Regions from separate parts of the Paenibacillus sp. J22P15 genome, predicted to be linked through region 1. Evidence: riboswitches for the same ligand, from Rfam matches in the RefSeq annotation. Region 1 holds a riboswitch; each other region holds the start of a gene.

The links. Region 1 has a riboswitch for cyclic di-GMP ahead of AC0YN6_RS17870 (hypothetical protein). Riboswitches for the same ligand answer to the same signal wherever they lie in the genome.
Region 2: another riboswitch for cyclic di-GMP. It lies ahead of AC0YN6_RS15295 (LPXTG cell wall anchor domain-containing protein); the one in region 1 lies ahead of AC0YN6_RS17870 (hypothetical protein).
Region 3: another riboswitch for cyclic di-GMP. It lies ahead of AC0YN6_RS00220 (methyl-accepting chemotaxis protein); the one in region 1 lies ahead of AC0YN6_RS17870 (hypothetical protein).

Annotation. Positions count from the first base shown of each region.
Region 1 is NZ_JBWDNT010000008.1:81,940-87,598, reverse strand. Features, by position in the region: gene AC0YN6_RS17875 (hypothetical protein) at 1-482, opposite strand, end outside; gene AC0YN6_RS17870 (hypothetical protein) at 519-1,157, opposite strand; cyclic di-GMP riboswitch class I at 1,310-1,394, opposite strand; gene AC0YN6_RS17865 (helix-turn-helix domain-containing protein) at 1,453-1,725, opposite strand; gene AC0YN6_RS17860 (uracil-DNA glycosylase family protein) at 1,744-2,319, opposite strand; gene AC0YN6_RS17855 (recombinase RecA family protein) at 2,339-3,517, opposite strand; gene AC0YN6_RS17850 (hypothetical protein) at 3,521-3,865, opposite strand; gene AC0YN6_RS17845 (single-stranded DNA-binding protein) at 4,190-4,954, opposite strand; gene AC0YN6_RS17840 (hypothetical protein) at 5,028-5,207, opposite strand; gene AC0YN6_RS17835 (cold-shock protein) at 5,226-5,426, opposite strand; gene AC0YN6_RS17830 (hypothetical protein) at 5,460-5,659, opposite strand, start outside.
Region 2 is NZ_JBWDNT010000006.1:75,052-80,710, reverse strand. Features, by position in the region: gene AC0YN6_RS15310 (stalk domain-containing protein) at 1-266, shown strand, start outside; gene AC0YN6_RS15305 (sensor histidine kinase) at 343-1,503, shown strand; gene AC0YN6_RS15300 (response regulator) at 1,511-2,239, shown strand; gene AC0YN6_RS15295 (LPXTG cell wall anchor domain-containing protein) at 2,372-3,469, opposite strand; cyclic di-GMP riboswitch class II at 3,501-3,584, opposite strand; gene AC0YN6_RS15290 (hypothetical protein) at 3,831-4,292, shown strand; gene AC0YN6_RS15285 (ATP-dependent helicase ComFA) at 4,409-5,659, shown strand, end outside.
Region 3 is NZ_JBWDNT010000001.1:45,470-51,128, reverse strand. Features, by position in the region: gene AC0YN6_RS00235 (ATP-binding protein) at 1-808, opposite strand, end outside; gene AC0YN6_RS00230 (DUF6081 family protein) at 831-1,559, opposite strand; gene AC0YN6_RS00225 (UbiA family prenyltransferase) at 1,589-2,500, opposite strand; gene AC0YN6_RS00220 (methyl-accepting chemotaxis protein) at 2,682-4,439, opposite strand; cyclic di-GMP riboswitch class I at 4,525-4,609, opposite strand; gene AC0YN6_RS00215 (DUF1836 domain-containing protein) at 4,687-5,454, opposite strand.

The DNA.
Region 1 (5,659 bases):
ACCGGCGAAACGGTGAAGCTTCCAAGCATGTTTGATTTTTGACCTATTCCTCGTTTTACAAAGCTTCTCGTATCGCCACCCCAGCACTTCTCCAAAAGAAGGTTGAGGCGAAGCAAACACTCATGACCTTCTTTTTGGAGACATAAATAATCAGAGATAGAGCTACCCACAACCTCCGACGACAAAACGCCAATTTTATAACACAATTCATATGATGATCCAATGAATACAAACTGACCATCGATTTTCTTTAAATAGAAACACAGATCGTCTGAATCCTCATCTTCCACAACATCGCAGAAGTTGTCCAAACGAGATTGTAGCTCTTGCTGAATGCAGTGTCGCAGCTCCTGTAAAGTTACTCCGTTCAGGCTTGCAGCCTCAACGATTTTCTCCTCAAAATGCTCATTATGGTTCCCAGCATGACGAATTAATGACTGGGCAAGCCATTTTGCCTTTACAGAAGTGTCGGTTATGTCCATTATGCGCTCTCCTCTAGTTGTTATTGCGATGGTTTATTATTGAGATAGTGTGTTCTCTCTTGCGACGACATATCCAATTGTTCCATTTCCGAGATCCGTAATTGAAATCACATTGCCCGCCTTAAAGGGATTTTCATCCGACTCTACCAAGCGTAGTTGATCTTGAAGGGCAGCGTTGAGTGCCTGTGCCTTTTTAAGACGATCACCTATTCCATCAAGCTCCTTGTAAAGATTCCGGTTTTCACGCTTTACATTTTGAACCTCTTGCTTAGTTCGATTCACCATTGTTTGCCAGCGTTCCAAGTTAAGTGTGATTTTAGATGACATGTCAACCAATTCTTTGAATTGTTCACCCTCATCGGGCAGTCCGAAATATATAATTTCATTCGGCAATGATTTGTCTCGAGAAGCTTTCACTTGTATAATGCCTTCGCCTTGCAACTTTCTAACAGCTCGATGAACAGTCGCCTCGCTAAACGACTTTTCCTCTGTAGGGCCACTAGAAGTATTCCGATTTCTCGCAGGAATACGGTCACTAAATCGACTTAGAATATTTTTAGCCATCGAATCCATTGGTTCTTTAACAGATCCATGAATTGCGGCTTCTTCTTTAATGTATTCATGTACAAGTAATTCATTTTTACTTAGTAGGCTTTCAATCAGGCTCTCCGACATAATAAATTTCCCCTCCTTGAAAATTGGCAACCCAGCAATTGGCACATTGCAAGGTATTGCATATTAGCAATATCACCTATTTGCAATACATTATATCATGACAATATAAATAATGCATTACAATTATATGTATTGGAGGGAATTAGCTCAGGTTCGGAAATTCGGCCGCCATGGATTAATATCTTTAGGCCCGTAATTTTGCGTCCTTACCTTTAGATAAGTTTGCCGTGTCGTTTAAGATAAGAGTCCAATTTCATAGAATAAACTATGATTATATAAGGCATTATTTGCTGTGTCAATATGCAGGTTTTTTTCTACAATTAACCGAATTTGATAGAGTTGATTTTCGGTTTAGATACCCATCTATTTGTTTGTCAATATTTAGGTCAAACATTTTCCGGAACGTCGCGATCTCTTTTAACGCAGAGGCGGAATAAATGCGATAGTTGTTGCTAGGATTTCGTTTAGCTTTTGGTATTAAATTATTTTCTTCCCAATAAATAATCGTATCGCGATGAACACCTAAAATGAGCGAAGCCTGTGTGACATTAAAAGTTTTCTCATCCATCTTTTTAATCCTCCTAGCCTACACATGCTGCATGTTATGACGGTTTTGAGCAATATAGGCGAATTGATCATGAAGCATGGCCATTTTGGATGGATCATGCCTGGCGGCTATTAAATTATATGTTTCTAGGCCGTATACGCCAGGATAAATCGTATGCCATTTATTGATGGCCGGCTTAGGATCAAAAGCTGATGCGACTGAAGAGCCTAGAAGAACGACCACGGAAGGTCGAACGGTCATAACCTCAGCATTCAGATGATTGCTGCAAGCAGCAGCATCCTTACCGTCTCGACACTTAATCATGGATGTCACATAGACTTCTTGCGGCAGTATACCGAAACGTCGTAGGAGTCCTGCCAGAACTGATCCACTCTCGGTTTCGAATAAAACGTCATCGGGAGTTTCCCCGATGACCATGATTCGAGCTGTTCGATTGTGGAGTGATAGCGGCTTCGCATAAGAGCTAAGCGGGCAAGATTGACAATAACGAATGCTTTGCAGCAATTCGTCGTGCGACATTTCAAGTAAACAGCCGTCCGGCATGCCCACCAACTGATTAACGAAGATCTTTGGGTCCTCGTAAGCTGTGCTCATGCAAAACGCCTCCTATTCATTAAATTAATGCCATCATGGCAGGGTCTTCTTCGCGAGCCAATTCTTCATCCGTAGGAGCTGGTCCATCATCTGGCTGCTCTTCGACAAACTGTGCATCGCGTGGAATATTGCCAAGCACCACATTATTTGTGTAATCATACAAGGCAGGTGAACTACGTAGCGCATCAAGCAATGCTTCCTTGCCCTGCCAAACGAGCTTATTTCCGGCTCCATCAATATATGGGTTCTTTGTACTCTCACCAAAGAAGTAGTATGCGCCGGCACGATGAATGACATCCATTTCAATAGCTGTCTCTGATATGTTTTTAATTCGATCGACGCCGCCGATCCAGTAGTAATCATATTCAGCTACCTTAAATGGAACTGCACATTTATTCTTAACAAACTTAATTGTTGTCGCTTGTCCAAGGAATGCACCTGATTTCTCGATCTTCTTGGCGCGTACATCAAGACGCATAGAAGAATAAAAGCGCAGAGCCCGCCCGCCTGGTGTTACTTCAAGCGTCATACCTTGACTGCCTGGCTTCTCGCGCAGCTGATTGATGAAAATGAAAGTCGTATTGTGCTTGGAAGCAAGGCCTTTCAATTTACGAAGACCTTTTGACAACATACGAGCTTGCAGTCCAATTGGATTGTAGTTCATGTCATTCTCAAGCTCAGCCATCGGAGTAAGCGAAGCTGCTGAGTCAACGATAACAATGCCGAAGGCTTCAGATAAGCACATGGCTTCCATGAGGTCAAATGCAGCCTCTCCTGAGTCAGGTTGATTAATGAGCATGCCGCTTTCCTCTGACACATCGACTTGAAGATTTCGAACATGCAGTGGATCAAGCGCATGCTCGGCATCGATGAAGCCGGCCTTTTTACCGAAAAGCGGGCCGGGCAGCTTGGATAGCCTTTGAAACTCCGCAACAACCATTAAGCAGAAGCTTGTTTTACCAGCCGATTCAGGACCATAAGCCTCAATGATTCGTCCGAGCGGGACTCCGCCAATGCCTGAAGCATGATCCACACTAGGAATACTTGTCGATATTGGGTATATTTCTACAGCATCTGATTCAAACGTGAAAAATGTTCCATCGCCGAATCGCTTATTGAAGTCTTTCTTTACATCCTTAGTGCCGGCAAGCGCCTCTGTGACCTTATCCAAATTCGACTTCTTATCTCCAGCTGCCATTTACTACACTCCCTTGTAAGTCTTGATGAATTGATCGATTGCATCCTTAGCGGATTTTAGCTGACGAAGTGCAACAAGTAATGGATCCTCTGGATCAAATTCTTTTTTTGCCGATTCCGTTAACTTCTTGCCACGCTGATACAAAGCTTGGGAGAAGAATTGCGCTGCAATCACCAGTAGGTGATCCGGTATTTCTTGCTCCTTATCGATGAATGCGCGTACAACTTGAAGCGTCTCGTCAATCATGCGGCCTTTGGCCTTTTTTGATCCGATACCCTTGTCTTCATAGTGAGCGTAAATGCCGTGCATAAAGCGAGGCAATGCATCCTTGGGGTTATGGGACATCAATTACACCTACCTTCTGTAACTGTTTCTTATACGCCTTCTTGAGTTCCAATCTGTGAAAATGTTCATCCAAACAAGTGGCCACAATACAGAAGCTAGAACAAATGTAGTAATCCATGACAACTCGAAAAATCCGCTGCCTGTGTAGATATTTCTGATCCAGCAATAAGCCGATCGAATGAAGTAAAGAATAATACCGATGGAAAGGTATCCTAAGATAACCCACCCTAAATAAATCAAATAACTCATAGCACATCCTTCTTTCTTCGCACTTGATGAAACGGGGATACGAAAACAATCTCGTAATCCCCGTCATCTAGGCTATTCTTATCGACCGCTGTAACCGCCTTGTTGACCATAAGGCGGCTGTCCACCAAATCCTTGACCATTGGGTACAGCTGGAGCACCATATCCACCTGCTCCAGGAGATGCAGGTGCGCCGTATCCACCAGGTCCAGGTGATGCAGGAGCGCCGTAAGCTGGTGCGCCATATCCACCTTGAGCACCTTGCGGAGCGCCATAGCCTTGAGGTTGTTGACCGGCAGGAGGAGCAAAAGGAGCGCCACCAGGAGGCTGCTGTTGTTGATTACCATAACCACCCTGTTGCTGTTGGTTGCCATAGCCGCCTTGTTGTTGCTGTTGACCGTAGCCGCCTTGTTGATGCTGGCCACCCTGTTGCTGTTGACCGCCACCTTGCTGACCGTTATTGTTAGCTGGTGAATCAAGTGCTTTGATCATCGAAACGCGAATCGTTGGCCAATAAGCGCCATTAGCATCTTTATTTAGGTACGGTGTACCTTTGACGAATACTTTACGTCCAATTGCCAAATGCTCCATTATGAAATTGTGATTCACTTGAGATCCATTAGCGTAAGCCCATGCTTCCAGCTTCCAGAACTCAGCGTCATCGCGGCCTTGAAGGTTAACTGCAATGTTGGAATTGGCAACCTTCGCCCCATCGTTCATCGGCTTAGTGGTCGCATGAACGCGCGCGCCGCCGTTTGGATCTTTGATTCCAGAAATGTTTCCGATTAGTTCAATCTCAGCATGATTATCAAAATGACGATTATTGTTTGGTTGATTAGTTGCCATAATTGCATAACTCCCCTTTAAGGATAGATTGGTATGATTCTCAATATGAATAACGGAACGTTAGTGACGGACTTTAGTATCCCAATACGTAAACAATGCGCTTTTCCTCACGCCTGATTTCCGTAACCGTAAGCAGGTGGGTCGAATCGTCAAGGAGGGTAACAGATAGCTCTGTCCCCTCTTCGACTTCTCGATCCTTTGGGTACATAAAGTCCTGCTCATCGCCGGTAGGAAACTCCAGGACATTACGCATGATTACGACTTCCCCTCACTAGATCTTGTGTACGTTGCACGCTTGCGCGCCACGATTGCCTTGCATGATTTCAAATTGAACGCGTTGACCTTCATCTAGCGACTTGAAGCCTTCTGTTTGAATAGCTGAGAAATGAACGAATACATCGCCGCCTTGTTCTTTCTCGATAAATCCGTATCCTTTTTCTGCGTTAAACCATTTCACTGTACCTTGTTCCATGTTGTGCACCATCCCTATTAGTATTGTTTTTTCTTACAATGTGACGACTTGAAGATCAAAAGCGACAACAGAATAATCTGTTTGAGTGCCGATTTTTGTTTTTTGACTGACCATATTTACGAATCCTTGGATGCATAGAAGCTGACTAGGATCAATAACTGGCTTGAAGTGCTCATACATTTCACTAGACATAAGAACCGTTGTTTTGCCAACCACATCATCAATCCTAACGA
Region 2 (5,659 bases), on a different contig from region 1:
TACCGGTGCGATTCGTATCCGATGCCATGGGAGCCAAGTTGTTATTTGACGGTAAAACGGGGCAAGTTACAGTTCTTCGGGGCAATAAACTGATGGAAATGACACTCGGTAAAAAGGATCTTATTTTAAATGGTACGCTGCAATCGTCAGAAATAACTCCAATAGTTCGTAATAATCGAACGTTAATTCCAGTGCGCTTATTTTCGGAGAAACTAGGCCTTAAGGTCGGGTATGACGGGAAAGCCAAAAAGATTACCATCGATTAACGGTGGACGAAAGATATCCAATCTGTGGTATGATAGAGTGGATTAACCTTTAATATAGAAAGGTTGCCGATCTGCCGTGGACCATCTTACAGTCGATATAAATCGAGTTATTAAAAATGCAATTGAAGTGATGGAAGATAGTAAATACCAGATTTATGAAATATGTGAATCAGCGCGTACGGAGCTGGAATCGCTCGAGCAGGAGCTTGAAGTCGTGCTTCAAGAAACGGTGAAGACGATAGATAAGGTTGATCAGCTCGAGCAGGACTATCGCCGTGCGCGTATAAGGCTGACAGAAGTAAGTCGGGATTTTGTGCGTTTTAAGGAAGAAGACATTAAGTCTGCTTATGAGAAGGCTACACAAATCCAGTTGGATTTAATGGTTTACCGCGAGAAGGAATCCTATTTGAAGGCGCGTCGGGATGACTTGCAAAAACGTGTTCGAAATGTGGAAAATTCAATTGAACGTGCTGAAACGATTGCTTCACAAATAAATGTTGTGCTTGAATATTTATCGGGTGACCTTAATCAGGTTACACGTATTATTGAATCTGCCAAAACGAGGCAGCTGCTCGGCTTAAAGATTATTTTGGCCCAAGAGGAAGAGCGTAAACGGATCGCTAGGGAAATCCATGACGGACCAGCGCAATCACTCGCCAACATTGTACTTCGAACAGAAATTGCAGAACGTATGCTAATCAAGCAGGAATTTGTAATGGTACAGGAAGAATTAGTAGATTTGAAAGGACAAGTTCGTTCCGGTCTAGAAGAAATTCGCAAAATTATATTTAATTTGCGTCCAATGGCTTTGGATGATTTGGGACTTGTACCGACTCTTCGCAAATTCACGCAGGATTTTGAAGAGAAAACAAAAATACATACCGTATTCGAGCTGATCGGAAAAGATTCTCGGATGCCCTCTGCAATGGAAGCGGCGATCTACCGCCTAGTTCAAGAAGCTTTTACCAATGCACTTAAGCATGCGAGCGCTTCTCATATATCGCTCGAAATTAACTATCAGCCACAGCATATTTCACTCGTCATTCAAGATAACGGTGTTGGTTTTAATAGCGGTTTAATTGAGCAGGATGCTACTAGAAACGCACACTTTGGATTGGTAGGAATGAGAGAACGCATTGAGCTGATTGAGGGAAGGATGGATATAGACTCAAATCCCGGTAGAGGGACGAAAATTATAATAGATATACCTACTACTGCCGAATCTAGAAAGGAGTAAGATGATGATGACCCAAAGAGTTGCAAGCAATGTGAATACAATCAAAATTTTACTTGCGGATGACCACCAGCTTTTTCGAGAAGGACTAAAGCGAATTCTGAATATGGAAGACGATCTTGAAGTCATCGGCGAATGTGGAGATGGGATTCAAGTTTTGGAGTTCTGCAATCATACCATTCCTGAAATTGTCCTGATGGATATTAATATGCCAATCGAGAACGGTGTCGTCACGACAGAACGTTTGAAAAATATGTTTCCTGATGTAAAGGTTATCATTTTATCTATCCACGACGATGAGAGCTACGTATTCGAAACCCTTCGAAAAGGGGCTACCGGTTATCTTCTGAAGGATATGGAGGCGGAGTCGCTCATTAATGCTATTCGTTCGGTTGTCCAAGGACATGCTTATATCCATCCTAAAGTAACAGGCAAGTTGATTAATCAGCTTCGTCGCATGACGTATTTGGATGAAATGGGCATCGTGTCCGGAGCAGCTGCTGCTCAAGAGCCGGGAGTGAAGTTCGTTGCTGGCGATGAAAGTCCGCTCACTCGCCGCGAGGCAGAGGTATTGAGACTTATGGCAGAAGGCAAAAGCAACAAGCTTATTGGGGAGTTTTTATTTATTAGCGAAAAAACGGTTAAAAACCATGTGAGCAGCATTTTGCAAAAGATGGAAGTTGATGACCGGACACAAGCTGTTATTCAATCGATTAAATACGGATGGGTTACGTTATAGTAACCTTTTCGCTTATTATTTATATATCGAGGAAATACCCGTATCGGTTGATGCGGGTTTTTTGTGCTGTAAAAAAGAGAAAACACTCCTAAGCTGCTTATTAAGCAGTCTAGGAGTGCGAAGTTGAAGTATCTACCTTCTATTTCTTTGCTTACGGAGATTGAGGAAACCGACTGAAAGAGCGAATGCGCCGATAAGATAATATGGAATCGGACTGGATTCACCTGTTTTTGGGAGGGTACTTAGCGGAACTTGATCCTCCTCTACATCAATAACGGTATCGATTGGAGGCTCACCCTCTTCACCAACTCCGCCCACTGGCGGCTCTTCTTCATCTATTTCGATAATTGGCGTTGCCTCAGGGGATGGCGTAGGTGACTGGGTTACCGTAGGAGTTGCAGTAGGTGTAGCTGTAACTGTAGGTGTGGACGATGGTGTAGATGATGGCGACTCAGAAGGAGTAGTCACAGGTGTAGACGATGGTGTAGGTGAAGGCGACTCAGAAGGTGTAGTCTCAGGTGTAGATGTTGGTGTAGGTGAAGGCGACTCGGAAGGAGTAGCCACAGGTGTTGATGTTGGTGTAGGTGAAGGCGACTCGGAAGGAGTAGCCACAGGTGTAGATGTTGGTGTAGGTGAAGGCGACTCAGAAGGAGTAGCCACAGGTGTTGATGTTGGTGTAGTAGTTGGCGTTGGAGTAGGTGTAGGAGTAGTAGTAGTACAACTACTATTAAGCTTCACCTTCCAGGCTACAGCTCTGCTGCCGTGAGCATTTGAACCTAACTCGAGAAGCAAATCTCCACTGTAGATGTCTAATTGATAAGGCAAGCATGCTGGGATATCAATCGTGACGGTATACGTACCGGCTTTAGGATAAATAAAGGATTGTCCGTCATAGTGTTTTTGTAAGTGGTATGGAATTGTTGTATCGCCGGGACTTGCAACCCAGTCATCTGGACTTACATAAGATGAGAAACTGACTTGAACGCAATCGATTTTTGTCTTAAAGGTGGCAGTAGCTGTTCCGTCGTTATTATCTACGATGTTGGATTGTGCTTTAGGGATATCATCTCTACTGGTTGAAAATTGCTGGCAGCTATTCTCATTTGAGGGCACGGCTGCAGTTGTTTCTTGATTGTTTACGCCTTCTGCAAGAGCCAGGGAACTAAGCGTTAGCGAGAAAATCAGTAGGAGTGCTAAGCCCATTAACAATTGTTTTTTATAATAGCGCATTTTTCACTCTCCTCTTAGATAGGTAGTGGAGTTCTAAGAGGGCCGGTTACACTACTAGCTCCATATAATCCAAGTGTCCAGTTGCAGATTATATTTCATCGCTTCCCTGGTTATGATGATTGTAACAATCCACCTCTTCCTTTCTATATGCGTGAATTCCTTAAATATGTAAAGATTCATAATAAAATGATAACATATACCGTAGATTGCTCAAGGGTGTTTCTTTGTCATAAAATGACTGAAATTAGGAGAAAAAAGGGGACACTTTTTGACACAACGCACATTTTGTCATCTTGTCCAGAAGCAGCGGAACCAGTGGGCTCTTCATGGCATATAGTGTCACAAAGAGGAGGTGGCCGCCATGTTTGAAGTTCTACTACTTATTGTTGGCTGTTATGTTTTGGCTGCATTGTCGGTGCATCTGGCGTATCGAATTTGGCGAGTGCGACAGAAATCGAGCAAGCATTACGTGCTTGTTGCGGACGTCCGGCAAAAAAATATGGAATGGTATGTACGATCGCTGTTTTATTTCTCCAAGCGAATGGGCAAGAATGTTCGATTGACGATTGTTGATCAAGGGGTAACGGATGAAACACTAGCTATTGTTGAACGACTAACCAGAGAAGGCAATGAGGTCATAGTACACCCTAATGGAAATGGTTCACTAATCACAAACGATGATGGTAAGCGTTTACAGAAAAAAGGTGTAGATGGAACCCAGCTGCTGTGGCTGCTGCAGGCAGAAGGGATTGTATCGCATTCCGATCATGCAGTGCTGGTTGATTTGCAAAACCCAGCTGATTTGTCGAAAATGCCATTTTAGTATATACTTTGCGGTAATGAAATAATTGGAGTGAAGCACACTCAATGGCGCGAACTGCGTCGTTGGGTGTGCTTTTTTTTGTTTTTAGGTACGTATCGTGAAGGGAGCGGATGAGAATGAAGGCTCAGGTATATGTTGTGGAGGTATGCGGATGCTGGAAGGCTTGGGTGACCATAAATGCGAAAGTGGACAAGCAATTTTGGATGAATGGGGCATTTGATGAAGCGGGTTGTGTTAATGAAGAAACTGCGGATGAAGGCTGGTTATTGCAAGAGGCGCTCCCGCTCGGTGTTGCCTGCCTTGCAGTAGAACTTTGGGACAAGGCTGCTGCTCCAAGCCACGGAATTAAAAGAGCTGTGCATAAAGAGTTAAACGAAGAAACAAGGCGAAATGCTAGTTTGGAGGCAATACAGCTGTTGATGATATGTGTGGCGGAGGCGAAGGCTGAAGGAGGGAGAACAGAAGGACAGGCTGGGCGCGTTCGAAGTTTGAACGGGGGAGTGAAGAGAGGTGAAAATGATTACAAAGCTAAAGGTTTTGGTTATTGGCAGCGCTGGGGCGGTCGGAGGAATCGGCAAGGAGCAGCTGATGCTGAGCGTATTTCTGAATTGGCAGAGCGGTGGGTTCGGTTCGGGGTTTCGGATAGCGGGCGAGAGCTTAGCGCAGCGGAGCTGGGAGAAATCGCGGCAGGGGCGAAGATTGCCGCGGATATGATGCAGGGACGTGCGCTATTGCGAAGCGAGGCACACGCCCTGTTAGCTGGCGCAGCCTGTCCCGGTGCCGAAGCTGGCTGGAGCGGTGTGCTCCAGCTTGCTTCGCTGCTCGGGCGGGTGCGCCTCAGCGGATCAATCGCCGCAGGTAACGGCGGGCGATTGGACGTTTTTTGGCGCCGTAGGCGTGAGCGCAGCTGTAAGCGCTGCGGGAGCGGTGAGGCGCAGCTGTATCGCACGGCATGTGCTGCGTGCGGGAGGCAGTGCGCCTATTGCATGGCGTGCATTGGGATGGGGCGGAGCCGGGAGTGTGAGCTGCTCGTTACGGGGCAGCGCAGCGGGTTGCTATTGGCAGAAGCGAGCGCAGGCAGCTCTGCAAAGGTAGTAAAGCCGGTTGTATATGAACAGCGGCTTAATAAATGGGAGCTTAGCCCGGCGCAGACGGCGGCAGCGGCAAAAGCACTGCAGTTCGTGGAGGGGCCGGCAGGGGAACGTTCTTTATCAAAGGCGGAAAATCCGAAGCAGGTGAGGGAATTTCTCCTCTGGGCCGTCACGGGAGCGGGCAAGACCGAGATGATTTTTCCGTTGATAGAATCTGTGTTGCTCCGGGGAGGCAGGGCGCTTATTGCAACGCCGCGCCGCGATGTTGTGATCGAG
Region 3 (5,659 bases), on a different contig from region 1:
CTTGTTGATCCGTTGCAATAGCGTATGCCTTCATTTTTTCGGAAAAGAGCCGCATTTTTCCCGCGTCATTTTTTATCGCATGATTTAGAATTGCCGTTCCCGATGTGACCGCTCTTAATGTGGAGTCATATCTTCTGCGATCAACCTTAACTCGCACGCCCATAAAGCCGTAAGTGAACAATGCAACAACAAATACTGTAACGGCAAGACCAACAATCCAAGTATTATAAACCCACATTCGCAGCATCCCAAAACTTGGCAGCACGTAATTCATCACCATACAGAACATGACCGGCGGAAGCACCGTCGAACAAATAATCCAATGTGTACGCGAGAAGGACGCGTGCAGCTGCCGCTTAAGCAATACCTGTACCGCTCCGTACAAAATATAAGGAACTGCCCACCATACAACGATCTTAAAAGAGATCGGATATACAGTCGTATAGAAAGGCGTAAACAAAACACATAAAACAATCGGAATGAGTAGCAAAAATGGCATAAGCTGCTTCAATAATTTAGGAAGCCGAACGGGTCTGTAAGCAATAGCAAACATCACGAATGAATAAGGCAAGAAGTAATATGAGGTTAATGAGGAGATCGCTTGCAAGCGGTAAAGAAGCTGCTGCGCTACCTGATTCATTCCTGCTTCCGCCGCAGCTGGCACCCATTGCAAGTCTAGCACGGCGGCAAGCGCACCCGCTCCCCCGCTAAACGCCACAGCGCCTAACCAATGGTTAACGGATGCTCGCCGATCGGAGAGCCATATGATGGCTGCAATAGCCCACAAAGCAATTAGAACGAATAACATAACGCAGCTCCTTCACAACAGCTTACTCTTTGATTTCAATCGTAATTGGCGAGTATTCTCCAATAACGGTCTGTCCATGTACCGATACGCTGCCCTCAGGTGTCAGATCCTTCTCTGTCATAATACCAAGAGCAACGGTAAATTGATTAAATTTAACTGGAACTCCGCGTTCTCTTCGCACCTCACGACCATTCACATAAAAAACAACTTCATCATCAGTACGATTATAAGTAATTTTGTACGTATTGAACTCCCGTGCCTCAAAGTCCGTGTCTTCTTTAAACACACAGAAATATCTCGTTTTATCCGTCTCAGGCACCGTTACACCCGGGAAAGGGAGAACAGCATAGACACTGGCATACTTGTCATTTCCAGCAAAGAAATCAAGTGCTCCGCCAGTTGTGAAATCAAGCAAATTTAATGATACATAGCCGTCATAAAGATCGCCGGGCGCCGTATTTTGCGAGCGAGCTCGTATTTGCAGCTCGAAGCTGATTTCACCAGACTCTGGTACAATAACAGGTTCAGCAGAATAATACATATGTTTAGCATTATCGAGAATTTGAATTTGATCGTTTGAGCGGCTTAGCGGCGCTCTTACATACAATATTCCGTTACGTACAATAACGACTGCATTCGGCTCTCGGTACTCCCAGAAGGAGCCGTCTTGCAGCGGAAATCCGCCGATTTTCCAAACTTCGCCTTCATTAAGTATCGTGTGAAAATCACCTAAAGTCCATTGTTTTCCCATTTCCATGACCTCTTTCTAAGTTGTAAGTTTTAAATAAGCCCTTGAATGATTAAAGCAACAATCATAATCGCTCCGCATCGCATGGTTGCTTGCAATGATGCTCCCATTAGCGGCAAATACGCTGCTGAGGGATTATTTGCAGATAGTTTTCCATAAACCGTATAGATGGGAATGGCTGTTAGTACAGCAAGCAGAGCATAAATCGGTAATGCACCCGCTAACACACATACGATGAGTGAAATATAGGCTAGGAAAAGCAAAATCCTTGAAAAAAACAATGCCTTTTTCTCGCCCCAAACCACCACTAATGTTCGCTTTCCCGCTTGCTTATCAGCTTGCCAATGCAAGAAATGGTGATTGAACAAAATAAGGGTAGTCAATAGTCCAATTGGAAGTGAAAGCAATAGAGCCCGAAAATCAAGCTGCGATGTTTGTACGTAATATGCTCCTACAACAGGCAATATGCCAAAGGAGAACAGTATCGCCACTTCGCTGTAGCCCTTTCCTCGGTAACCGAATTTGATCGGCGGAGCTACGTAGAAATAGGCAATCAACGCTCCAAGTACGCCAAATAAAAGTGCAAGCCAGCCGCTAGCTATGCTGAGAATAATGCCGCAAATCGCCGCAATGCCAAATAGTGTCCATGTTAAGACTGCAAAGGTGCGAATATTCCAGGTTCCTTTGGTCAAATACCCTGAATTGGTCGCAATCGCTCCTTCTGTTGATTGAGCGGCCATATCTGTACCATTATAATAATCCCATAAATCATTAATCATATTAGAAAATAAATGGGCTGATCCTGCTCCAACCAATGTGATAATAAATAATAATGGATTGAATATGCCGTTCCATACAAAGGCACCGAGTGCGCCCAGCGCCACCGGTATAAGCATAACAGGTAATACTCTGACCCTGGATGCTTTCATAAATTGTTTAAACATAAGCTGCCACTGCCCTCTCTGTTGTCGATAGTTCAATTGAACCATTTCCATTTGCTATGCGTCAACTCATGGATTAAATTCGGCACTTTACTCGCTTATCCTGCTTTATAAAGAAACAGACACCACCTCAAAACCTAAGATGATGTCTGCTCTAGTTGAAAAGTTATAATGATTTCAATGATTACACCTTAAAAACAGAAGCCTTTTCCGTCAAATCATGAGAGGAAAGAGTCAACTTCTCCGCAAGGGAGCGCAAATCATCAGAAATATCATTTTGCTTAACAGATAACTCGCTCATATGCTCCATTTTCCCATTAACGTCAGAGGACGTACTCAGCAGCTTGTCAACTGCAGTAACAATGTGTGTCATGCCAGTTGTAATTTCACTGATGGCAGTGGAGATTTCACTCACTTGATCAGAAAGCATGCTGCTCTGTGATTCCAGCGCTTGGAAAGTGACGCTGGCGGTTTCCGATGCTTGACGAGTCGTATTAATAACACTTGCAAAGCTTCCCAACGTACGGCTGCTAGCTGCTACATCCGTTTGTATAAGAGTCAGTTCCTTCGTGATCTGCTTCGAGATCATATCGGTCTGACTAGATAACTTACGGATTTCATCCGCAACGACTGCGAAGCCTCTGCCATGCTCACCCGCTCTAGCCGATTCCATCGAAGCATTGAGTGACAGCAAATTCGTCTGTGTATTCAAATCCTGAATGCCAGTCAAAAACTTAGATACATTATTATAACGGTCGTTCATCGTTTGGAATGCCTCGGTTAGCTTGGCAAACTGCTCCACAGTCTCATTTACCATGGACACTACGCCAGCCATCTGCTGCGTGCCGTCATGGGATGACTGCTTCATTTGAAGCATGTCATTGTTTATATAATCACTCGAAGCTGCTATCTGCTCTGAACTCGCAGAAATCTGCTCGGTAACAGCTGAAATTGATGAAGCATCGTCATATTGCGAGAGCAATACTTGTCTGCCAAGATCGACCTGACCCTTCACATCCTCAGACGCTTTACGGTTATTTCCAATCATCGTATCCATATTACGCGATACTTGAAGTACCGATTCGCTGACTTCCAGCGTTGCTTTGATTGTGACTCGAAGCTGATCTCCCATTTCCGCTAAGGCATGATCGATCTCTCCGAACTCATCAGAGCGAGTCAGCCTCTCTTGACTTGTAAAATCATTATCGCCATAAGACCGAATACGTCGAGTAATACCTAGAAGACCCGACTTTATGGTCTGAGTCACACCAAAGATCATAATGGCTGGCAGCACGACAAGTAAAATAACGTTGATGAGAATAATAATGTTCGCACGGGATATATCTCCATCCAATAAAAGCTGCGTCGTATTCGCATCATTGGTCAACCGTTCATGAATGACATCGTTTGAATAACTCAAAATAATGGTATACACACTTATTAAATTACTAATTCGCAGCGACTTCTCATCTGAAGATAGGTTGGTGACATCCGTATCTGTCTTTCTTAGATCGTCTAACGCCAGCTTTAGAACCGGTATCTGATTCGCATAAAATGGACCGTCCTCGGAAGCGGGAGGATATCTCTTATCCATTTCAATAAGCTGTTTCTCCAGTTCGTCGATTTGACTTGGCAATATCTCTAAATTGTCCATAATGAGCGTCGCATCGCTTTTTCCATTTTCGATCGCATCAACCAAAAGCAGCATCGCTTTCAGCAATTGACTAGTGATGTCTTGATAGTTACGCTCTGCACTCAGCAAATTTTCAGTATCTCTAACTGAGCTGGCTACCGAATGATTTTGAACATAAATGAGCACACCTGAACTTACATTAAAAAGAGTAATAATTGCGGTGATAAGCATTAATTTGCTCGTTATTTTCTTCAGTTTCATTTTCTTAAACAGTATGTTTGCTCTCTCTCTCCAAACCTTTGAATCCATTCCGCTTTCTCTCCTCTGTCACCTGAAAAACAAAAAAAGCTATCCAGCCCCAGGAGGTGAACAGCTTAGAATAGCTTATTATCCTACCGGCGGTCTGGCAGCCATAGTGCATACACTTTAGGCCCATAACTTTGCGTCTTAGACTTTCGACTAATTTGCCTTTTTCAGTTTGTATATTTTTGTATTTACAACACAACCCAGTATAAGACAACTCAGCAAATCTGTACATCCCATTAGAATGAATTTACTAAGTAGTTAGAAATAAGGTTGCATTGCAATAGCGCCGCGCTAAGGAATGAAAATAAGAGGTTTGAATCGAAATTACCGCAACAAGCAAAATATTTCGTACCGCTTCCCGTTGCTTTTCCGATAAATTAGGTAATCTGCTTGCAAATTGATTCGCTGATGAACGAATGACGTGCTCTGTCAATAAATCTTGATGCGGATTTTCCTTCAAATGACCGGAAATATCGAGCAGTTGATCGTTATTGGCGTCGAGCTCCTCAAACATACTGGTGTATGATGCATATAATTCAATAGGCCCAACTAAATCGTCCGTATCATCCTCTGGTTTCTTAAATACGATCTCAAACAGCTTGCGTATTGATTCAAAATCTAGATTTGACTTTAAATCATCAATAATGAACAATAGCGCTGCTTGGTTAAGAGAATATTTTTTGCCAGCCTTCGGACAATCGAAATAAGGTTTAAAATCTCGCTTCACCCAATTTTGCATGGAGGTAATCGACAGATTCGAATATTCGATTAATTGTCCTAACGCAGCAATTTCGTGAAGTGAAAAGCCTTTCAGCTCATTCCCTTTGATCAACTTTTCAATAATTGGAGGCAGCATCGTAGATAGAAACGCAGGCAATCCCGAGCCTTTCTCCAAATCACATTGATGCGTTTTGGTCCATGCGGCTTGCAGCACTTGCAGCGGCTTCTGATTATGACTTCCGTCCAAAGCGAGCAGCAAACAAGCCATCTCTTTTCGAGTAAGCGTAAAGGACTCCATAACCCTTCCTCCTCGCGCATTCTTCTTACTTTCAAGTATTACAAGTTCATATGAACTCATCATATGCCGGAGAATGACGCTTGTAAAGACTAGATAATCGATGAGAATAAGCCTTTCCACCTTGTTAAATCGCTTTTTAAGCGTAAAAAAGGCTTTTACCGTTGCATTTGGCGTTTGTCATTTCGTGTAATCATTCGTTATAGTA